3 regions of the Paraburkholderia sp. Ac-20347 genome follow, and region 2 is predicted to be linked to each of the others. Evidence: riboswitches for the same ligand, from Rfam matches in the RefSeq annotation. Region 2 holds a riboswitch; each other region holds the start of a gene.
The links. A riboswitch is a leader RNA that binds a small molecule or an ion and turns the genes downstream of it on or off. The one in region 2 is predicted to bind cobalamin.

Region 1: another riboswitch for cobalamin. It lies ahead of G3N97_RS33680 (TonB-dependent receptor); the one in region 2 lies ahead of G3N97_RS01460 (HoxN/HupN/NixA family nickel/cobalt transporter).
Region 3: another riboswitch for cobalamin. It lies ahead of G3N97_RS03705 (TonB-dependent receptor); the one in region 2 lies ahead of G3N97_RS01460 (HoxN/HupN/NixA family nickel/cobalt transporter).

What each region holds. Positions count from the first base shown of each region.
Region 1 covers NZ_JAAGPN010000312.1:4,287-7,491, forward strand. Annotated here, with positions in the region: gene zigA (zinc metallochaperone GTPase ZigA) at 1-1,084, opposite strand, end outside; adenosylcobalamin (AdoCbl) riboswitch at 1,199-1,346, shown strand; gene G3N97_RS33680 (TonB-dependent receptor) at 1,589-3,205, shown strand, end outside.
Region 2 covers NZ_JAAGPN010000003.1:72,411-75,615, forward strand. Annotated here, with positions in the region: gene G3N97_RS01450 (sulfite exporter TauE/SafE family protein) at 1-145, opposite strand, end outside; gene G3N97_RS01455 (LysR substrate-binding domain-containing protein) at 351-1,280, shown strand; cobalamin riboswitch at 1,445-1,642, shown strand; gene G3N97_RS01460 (HoxN/HupN/NixA family nickel/cobalt transporter) at 1,732-2,790, shown strand; gene G3N97_RS01465 (amino acid permease) at 2,867-3,205, opposite strand, start outside.
Region 3 covers NZ_JAAGPN010000011.1:6,671-9,875, forward strand. Annotated here, with positions in the region: gene G3N97_RS03695 (CoA-acylating methylmalonate-semialdehyde dehydrogenase) at 1-241, opposite strand, end outside; gene G3N97_RS03700 (LysR family transcriptional regulator) at 450-1,391, shown strand; cobalamin riboswitch at 1,473-1,670, shown strand; gene G3N97_RS03705 (TonB-dependent receptor) at 1,761-3,205, shown strand, end outside.

The DNA.
Region 1 (3,205 bases), on a different contig from region 2:
CTTCGTCCATTTCCATGCCGATCAGCACGAGTTCCTGGCGCGCATCGCCCACTTTCTCGTCCCAGTTGCCTTCGATGAATTCGAGCGACTCTTCGTCGGTCGGCCAGCGATGCTTCGGCACCGCGGCCCACCACAACCCCGCCATGCCGTGGCGGCACACCGCGCCCGCCTGTGACCACGACGCCGCGTGCGTCGGCCGGCTCGCGAGCCAGAAGAAGCCCTTCGAGCGCACCACGCCCGGCCATTCCGAGTTGATCAACGCCCAGAAACGCTGCGGATGCAGCGGTCTGCGCGCGCGCCACACGAAGCTCGTGATGCCGTATTCCTCGGTTTCCGGCGTGTGCTCGCCGCGCAGTTCCGCGAGCCAGCCCGGCGCTTTCGACGCTTCCTCGAAATCGAACAGACGCGTATCGAGCACGCGATCGAGCGGCACGCGGCCGAACTGCGCGACCTCGATGCGCGCACGCGGATTGAGCCGCCGCAGGATCGCCGTCAGCCGCTCGAGCCCCGCGTCGTCGATCAGATCGACCTTGTTGAGCACGATCGCATCGCAGAACTCGACCTGCTCGATCAGCAGATCGACGACCGTGCGCGTGTCCTCGTCGCCGAGCGATTCGCCGCGCGTCTGCAGGCTGTCCTGCGAGCCGTAATCGCGCATGAAATTGAACGCATCGACCACCGTCACCATGGTGTCGAGGCGCGCGACGTCCGAAAGACTCTGGCCGCTTTCGTCCGCGAACGTGAAGGTTTCGGCCACCGGCAGCGGCTCCGAGATCCCCGTCGATTCGATCACGAGCTGATCGAAGCGCCCTTCGCGTGCGAGCCGGTTCACTTCGAGCAGCAGATCCTCGCGCAGCGTGCAGCAGATGCAGCCGTTGCTCATTTCCACGAGCTTTTCGTCGGTGCGCGAGAGTTCCGCGCCGCCGTTGCGCACGAGCGCGGCGTCGATGTTCACCTCGCTCATATCGTTGACGATGACCGCGACGCGCCGTCCTTCGCGGTTGTTCAGGATGTGGTTGAGCAGCGTGGTCTTGCCCGCGCCCAGAAAACCGGACAGCACGGTGACCGGCAAGCGTGAATCCATCGGATGACTCCTTCGACGAGTGTGGGGATCGGGGCGCTGGCCCGAATAAATGTTATGTTATAACATTCTCAATAGAACCGGCAACGAAGGAATCAGGCCACCGGGCGGGCCGCGTGCCTTACAATTCTGTCGCCATGTCCGGAAGCTGGTGCAAATCCAGCGCGGTCGCGCCACTGTGATCGGCCTTCGCGCCGAAAGTCAGACCTGGGCATCGGCGCACATCAATCGCATTTTCGGGGCGCGAAACCCCTGGAGAAATCAGCATGTCTGCACCGGACACCTCGCGGCGCGCGTTCGCTCGCCGCCCGTTCCTCGTCTCGAACGTTCATTCGCGCGTCGGCGTCGGCTTGACGTTGGTCCGCTAGGCGTTCGTCGCTGCGCCGCACTCCGTTTCGCTGCCCGCTTTTCGCTTTCGCGTCGATCGCCTCGACGCGGGCCTGCGTACGCGCTCGCACGCCGCGCGCCCCGCATGCCTCGCATAACAACAACGCACACCGTATAAGAATGGACGTATCCACACCGCTTTCGAGCGCCCGGCGCTTCGCCGTGCACGGCGCCTTCGCCTGCTCCTGCCTCGCTCACGCCGCTCACGTTTTCGCAGAAGGCGACAGCGCTTCGGCCGTCGATGCCGCGTCGTCAACCGAGTCGTCAACCGCTTCGTCATCGACCTTGCCCGCCGTGCGCGTGAACGCCGCGTCGTCGCAAGCTGCGTCGTCCGGCAAGCCGGACCTCACCACGCCGCTCAGCACCGGCAGCCGCCTCGGCCTCTCCAGCCTCGACACGCCCGCGAGCGTCGACGCCATCGGCAGCGCGCAACTGAGCGCGCGCGGCGACAACAACGTGACCCAGGCCGTCACGCGCGCCGCCGGTTTCGCCACCGACGCCGCGCCCGGCAACGGCGGCACCTCGGTCTCCGTGCGCGGCTTCAGCGGCCCCGAATCGGTGACCACGCTTTACGACGGCCTGCGCATGTACGCGGGCGCGGGCACCGTGTCGTTCCCGTTCGACACGTGGTCGGCGGAACGCATCGAAGTGCTGCGCGGCCCGGCCACCGTGCTCTACGGCGAAGGCGGCATCGGCGGCGTCATCAACGTCGTGCCGAAAGCGCCGCAACGCGACTACGCGACGACGATCCAGCTCGGCGCGGGCACCTATGGCGAGAAACGCGTGGCGCTCGACACGACCGGCGCGCTCGGCCCGATGCTTTCCTACCGCTTCTATCTCGCCGACGACCGCAACAACGGCTGGCTGCCGCGCGGCGAATCGCACACGACCGCGCTCGGCGGCGCGCTGCGTCTGGACGTGAATCCGCGTCTCTCGTTCACGCTCGATTACGACTACGGCCGGCAAATGCCCGCGCGTTATTTCGGCGTGCCGGTGACGGACGGTCAGCTCGATCCCGCGCTCGAACGCCAGAATTACAACGTCGGCAATGCGTCGATCGCGTACTTCGACCAGTGGACGCGCCTGAACACGCAATGGCGCGCCGCGCCCGGCATCACCGTGCGCAACCAGCTCTACTATCTGGTCACGAACCGCCACTGGCGCGACAGCGAAAGCTACACACTGATGGGCGACGGCAACGTGCAGCGCAGCGATTACCTCGAAATCCTTCATCACGAACGGCAGGTCGGCGATACGCTCGACGCGACCTTCGACGGCCATCTGCTCGGCCGCCAGGACCGCCTCGTCGTCGGCGCGGATTTCAATCAGATTTCGTTTCTCGACACCAGCAATTCGCCCTATGACGGTTCGTCGATCGTGCCGCAATACGGCTTCGATCCGGGCGTGTTTGCGAGCCCCGATCCGACCGTGCCGCAATATCGCACCAGCACGCGCCAGGCGTCCGTGTACGCCGAAAACCGCCTTGAGCTGACCGATCGCCTCGCGTGGGTCGCGGGCCTGCGCTACGACCATATCGACTATCACCGCGATACCTTCGCGACGGTCAGCGGTCCCGCGTCGTCGTTCGATCGCACCTTCGCACACACGGGCTGGCGCACCGGCCTCGTGTTCTCGCTCACGCCGGATCTCTCGGTCTACGCGCAATACACCACGGGCGCCGAGGGCGTGGGCTCGCTCGTCACGCTCTCGAAGTCGAGCAGCAACTTCTCGCTCGCC
Region 2 (3,205 bases):
CGATCGCCATGATCGGCACGGCCTGTTGCGGCCCGAAAAAGAAGACGAGCAGCGGCATGAGCATCATCGACGAACCGGTGCCGATGATGCCGCTGAGCGTTCCCGCCATCACGCCGACGATCAGAACCAGCAGATATCCCGTCATGGCTGACGATCCGTCCGGTATGACGACGTCAACGCTGTTGACACGGAAAACAAGTTGAAGCGCATGCGCCCCTCGATGAATGAAGACTGACAGGAATAGGCGGAAATTCGTGGGCTGGATCGCCACAATTATGACAATCGTAGGTTCGGCGGCAGCATATATCAAATGAGTTAATATCGCCGCAGATGAGAATTAAAGTCACATCATGACGCGAGCCAGAAACACGCCGGGGAGCGGCGAAAAGCTTCCGCCGCTCAATGCGCTTCGCTATTTCGAGGCCGTCGCGCAGCATGGCAGTCTGACCGCGGCGGCGGCGAGCCTGCACGTCACGCACTGGGCGGTCGGCAAGCAGATCCGTCTGCTGGAGGACTGGTTCGGCGTGCCGCTGTTCGAGCGCCGCGCGCGCGGCGTGGTCCTGACCGACGAAGGCGCCGCGCTGCTCGGCGACGTGAGCAGCACGTTCGAGCGGCTCGCCAGCGCCGCCAGCCGCTTGCGCCGCCATGACGTGCCGGTCCGCGTGTCGGGCATCGTGCGCGTGAACGTGCAGCCCAGCTTTGCACTCGGATGGCTACTGCCGCGTCTGGAAGATTTCCACGGCCGCTATCCCGAGATCGATCTGCGGCTCTCCACGACTTCGCGCAAATTGCGCTATATCGGCCAGGCATTCGATATCGGCGTGCGCTCCGGACCGGAACACGGCGACGGCGTCATCACGCGTACGCTGATGGCCGACGTGCGGCTGCCCGCATGCAGCCCGGCGCTTCTGCATCGGCATCCGATTCGCGAAGCGGCGGACCTGCGTCACCACACCTTGCTGCATTCGAGCACCACACGGTCTGCATGGTCGAACTGGCTGCGCGAAGCGGGCGCGGCGGATCTGCAGCCGCATCGCGAGATCGAACTCGACCACACCTATCTGCAGCTTGCGAGCGCGATCGAAGGCCTCGGCGTCGCGCTCGCGTCGCTGCCGCTGATCGCGCGGGACATCGCCGCCGGGCGGCTGGTCTGCCCGATTGCCGCGCCGGCATGGCGCGCGCCCGACTACACGCTGGTGATCAACGCCGAACGCGCGCGCGACGAAGCCGTCGTGGCCTTCGGGCAATGGATGATCGATCTCGCCGGGCGCGAGGCTTGACGTCGCCGGTTCAATCGGCAAGCCGCAAGCAATAAGCAACAGGCCGCCGAAAGAAAGATTGCGCGCCGCTTTCAATGCATGCGCAACGGAAAGGCCGTCGAATGCCTCGCCGTTAAATCAGCGCTTTTTTCCCGCGAGCAATTGACGTCCCGCCTATCCGCCCTTTACGCTTGCGCGCTGATGGTTCCCGGCGACGGGATCAAAAGGGAACGCAGTGACGACGCCTTGCGTCGAGTCTGCGGCTGCCCCCGCAACTGTGAGCGGCGAGTTCGCGCCATATAGCGCCACTGGGAAACCGGGAAGGCCGGCACGCGAATCCTGACCCGCAAGCCAGGAGACCTGCCATCGACCGAGGTCCATGCAGCCGCAACGGGCGGGGTGTCCCAATGCGCAAACCACCGCTTCGCGCGGTGTGCCGTTGCAGGACAGCCCCGACCTCAGGATCTGTCACATGTCCATCGCTCTCGAAACGGCCGCTGCGCCGGGAGCCCTTCGCCGCCGCGTCGCCGGCATTTACGCCGTGCTCGCGGTATTCAATATCGGCGCATGGATCTGGGCGTTCATCGCTTTTCACGCGCATCCGCTGCTGCTCGGCACCGGCCTGCTCGCCTATGGTTTCGGCTTGCGTCACGCCGTCGACGCCGACCATATCGCCGCCATCGACAACGTCACCCGCAAGCTGATGCAGGACGGTCAGCGCCCGGTTTCCGTGGGCTTCTTTTTCGCGCTCGGTCACTCGGCCGTCGTGCTGCTCGTGGCGATTGCCGTCGCGGCGACAGCGGCCGCGCTCGAAAGCCGCTTCGAGGCGTGGAAAGATATCGGCGGCGTCATTTCGACGAGCGTCTCCGCGCTGTTTCTGTTTCTGATCGCCGCGATGAACATCGTCATTCTGCGCGGCGTGTGGCGCGCGTTCGGCAAGGTCCGGCGCGGCGAACGCTACGACCACGACGATCTCGATCTGCTGCTGAACAGCCGCGGTCTGCTTTCGCGCCTGTTCCGCCCGCTGTTTCGCCTCGTGTCGCGACCGCTGTGGATGCTGCCGCTCGGCTTTCTGTTCGGACTCGGCTTCGACACCGCGACCGAAGTAAGCCTGCTGGGCATTTCCGCGAGCCAGGCGGCGCAAGGCGTGTCGATGGGCGTGGTGCTCGTGTTTCCGGTGCTGTTCGCGGCGGGCATGTCGCTCGTCGATACGACCGACGGCATCCTGATGCTCGGCGCCTACGACTGGGCTTTCGTGCGCCCCATCCGCAAGCTCTATTACAACCTCACGATCACGCTCGTTTCCGTCGCGGTCGCGGTGCTCATCGGCGGGATTGAAACGCTCGGTCTGCTCGCCGATCAATTCGACCTCAAGGGCGGCTTCTGGAATGTGATCGGCAGCCTCAACGACAACTTCAACAACCTCGGCTTCATCATCATCGGCGTGTTTATTTTTGCGTGGGTGGTGTCGTTCCTCATCTATCGCCTGAAACGCTACGACGAACTGCCGGCGCTGCAATCCGATCGTTGAACGCGCAATCACGCGACATCGCAAGACACGTTCGGCGACCTCGCCCGCGCACGCAAACGGGCGAGGACGTCGTGAATCAAGCGCGCCGCTGACGCAGATAACCCACCGCCGCGAGCGCCACGCAACATCCCAGCGTGGCGATCACTTCGCCGCGATGATCCTCGCTGAGCACCATCACCACGAAGGCGCCGCAGATCAGCGCAACGACCAGCACGCCGAGAAACGGGTGCAGCCACATCCGCACCTTCAACGGCCCGGCGGACACGAGTTGCTGACGCAGACGCAACTGGCTCACAGCAATCACGAGATACACCAGCAGCGCGATCGCGCCGGTCGTCGACAGCAAGGCGTCGAAGACGTATTTCGGCGCGAGATAATTCGCACCGCACGCCACGAACGCCACGAGACTCGACGC
Region 3 (3,205 bases), on a different contig from region 2:
GTTCGAGGAAACGCAGCATGACGCGCGCGCGGCGGATCGGCGGCGTGTCGCGCCAGGCCGGGAACGCGGCTTTCGCGCTCGCCACGGCGGCGTCGACGTCGGCGACTTCGCCCAGCACCAGACGGCGCGCGGCGGCGCCCGTCGCCGGATTGAAGACGGATTGCGTGCGGTCGCCCGCGCCGCGCTCGCGCTTGCCGCCGATGTAGTTGACTACGTCCGCGGAATCGGTAAAGGGCTGCATGTCATCTCCTCGAAGTGGGGTATCGATTGAGCATCGGTTGATCGTCACTGTGACGGCCAGTGTACGGAGGCGGCAGGCGTCTGCACAGCCACGCAGGCTGAATTGATTGTTTTCCAGCGTGAACAATCGCCATGCGCAGCGCTGAAAGATGCGCGGGCGCGGTGCTATCATCGGCGCATCTTTGAGGATTCGGGGCGGGAGTCATTTCGTGGATACGCAGAACGTCGAAGCGCTCTGGACCCATTTGCACTGGCTGAACGTGCTGGCGGCGCAGGGCAGTTATACGGCGGCCGCCGCGCGGCTCGGCGTGAGCAAGGCCGCGATGAGCCAGCGGATCGCCGAACTGGAACGCGTGGCGGGCGTCGCGCTGGTGCAGCGCACCACGCGCAGCGTGCGCTTCACGGAAGCGGGGCGGCGGCTCGTGGAAGACACGCGCGCGCAGTTCGAGCGCATCGCCACGAGTTTCGCGAGCGTGCGCGAAATGGCCGACGTGGCGCGCGGCACGGTGCGCGTGACCGCGCCCGTGGCCTTCGCGCGTCAGCAACTGGTGCCGCGTCTCGCGCAGTTCGCGCGCGCGAATCCCGAGGTGCGCGTGCAGCTCGAATTGTCCGACCGGCTTACGTCGATCGCGAGCGAGGGTTTCGATCTCGCGATCCGCCACAGCGCGCAGGTGCCGGAAACGCATGTGGCGTTCAAGCTCTGCGACACGCGTTCGGTGATCGTTGCCACGCGCGCGTATCTGAAGCAGCGCGGCACGCCGCAAACGCCCGCCGATCTCGCGCAGCACGACTGTCTCTACTATCCGCGCACGCTCGGGTCGGGCGCGTGGTCGTTCGAGAAAGCCGGACGGCGCGCCGAGCAGTCGCGCGTGAACGTGACCGTGAACGGGCCGGTGTCGGCCAATAACAGCGAGGCGCTGCGCGACGCCGCGCTCGAAAATCTGGGCATCGCGCTGCTGCCCGATTTCAGCGCGCAGGCCGCGCTGCAGGCGGGCAAGCTCGTCGTGCTGCTGCCGGCGTGGCGGCCGGTCGGGGCGTTCGCGTCGCAGTTGCACGTGGTGCGGCCCTATGGCGCGCATGTGCCGCGCGCGGTGACGCTGTTCGCCGATTTTCTGCGCCAGACCTTCAAGCAGGGCTTTCCGCTCGAATGAGCGACGCGGGCGGCGCGGCGCATCTGACGTTTTTTCGCATCGCCCGGCGCGCCGGAGGTTGACGCGCCGAACGCGCCGCCTTTACGCTCGCGCGCTGATGGTTCCCGGTGACGGGATCAAAAGGGAACGCAGTGACGGCGCGCGCGCCGGGAGTCTGCGGCTGTCCCCGCAACTGTGAGCGGCGAGTCCATGTCAGCGAGGGCCACTGGGAAACCGGGAAGGCCGGCATCGGGCGACGACCCGCGAGCCAGGAGACCTGCCATCGACCGAGGTCCAAGCAGCCGCAAAGGGCGGGGTGTCCCGATGCGCGCGCGCCGCCCGCGCGGCCGCCCGTTGCAAGGACAGTTCGACCTCAGGATCTGTCTGCTCATGAAGTATCGTCAATTCGCTCTCACCGCCCTCGCGTCCGCCGTGGCGGTCTGCGCCTGGCAAAGCGCCTATGCGCAAACGTCGCCGCAAAGTACCGAAGAAAGTGCTGAACAAAGCGCTGAACCCACTCAAACCGACGCCACGTTGCCGAACATTCTCGTCGTCGGCGACACGCAGCATCTGCCGCAATCGTTCGATCAGCGTTACGCCAGCACGCAGGTGCTCACGCGCGCCGATCTCGACCGGCTCGACCCCATCGACCCGAGCATCACGCAGGCGCTCGCCACGCTGCCCGGCGTGAGCGTTTCGCAGAACGGCGGCCCCGGCACGACGGCGTCGGTCAGCATTCGCGGCTCGGCGGGCAATCAGGTGGCCGTGTTCATCGACGGCATTCGCGTGGGTTCGGCGACCACGGGCACAGCCGCGTGGGCCGATCTGCCGACCTCGGCGTTCGATCGCGTGGAGGTGATATCCGGTCCGGCGGCGGCGTCGTTCGGCGCGGATGCCGTGGGCGGCGTCGTGCAGCTGTTTACGCGCCACGCCTCGAATCAGCCGAACCAGACCACGGTGTCGTTCGGCGGCGGCTCGAACAAGACCTTCGACACGCAGCTGCGCACCTCGGGCACCGTGCCGTCGAGCGGGCCGCTCGCGGCGCTCGGCGGGCTCACGTATTCGCTCGGTCTGCACGACTACAACACGGCGGGTATCGACGCGACCAAGCCGTGGGCCTACGGTCACGAGGACGGGCGCAATTCGTATCACGCGCAGGACGTGGACGCGCGTCTTGGCTACGCGCGCGACAACTGGTCGATCTCGACCTTCGCGCTCTATCACCGCTCGGATCTCTCGTACGACAGCGCGGGCTATGCCGATCGCCAGCGCGATCACCAGCTCACGACCGGCGTGGCGTTTCATCTCGACATCACGCCGACCACGCAGTTCGACCAGTCGTTCGGCTATGCGTACGACCGCCAGTTCCTCTACGCGAACGACCCGGGCATTCCGACCGACGAGATCGATTCGACGCGCCTGAGCACGTCGACGTCGATCACGCATCAGGAAACGGGTCACACGCTGTTCGGTCACGCGCTCTCGGGCGAGACCAAGCTCGCTTACGACTTCACGCGCGAGCAGGCGTATCTGCCCGTCGATGTGCCGGACGGCCTGCCCGCGCGCAACGATTCCGCCGTCTCGCTGCATCAGTCGGTGACGCTCGGCGACTGGACGCTGTTCCTCGCCGGACGCCACGAAATCGTGCAGGGGCAAAGCGTGAACACGGGCAACGCGGCGCTCGCGTGGGCGATCACGCCGGTGTACACCGCGCGCGTGTCGTACGGCAACGCGTTCCGTCTGCCGACCTTCAACGACCTCTACTATCCGGGCTACGCGAATCCGAACCTGCAACCGGAGCGCAGCGACACGGTGGAAGTGGCGCTCGACGCGAC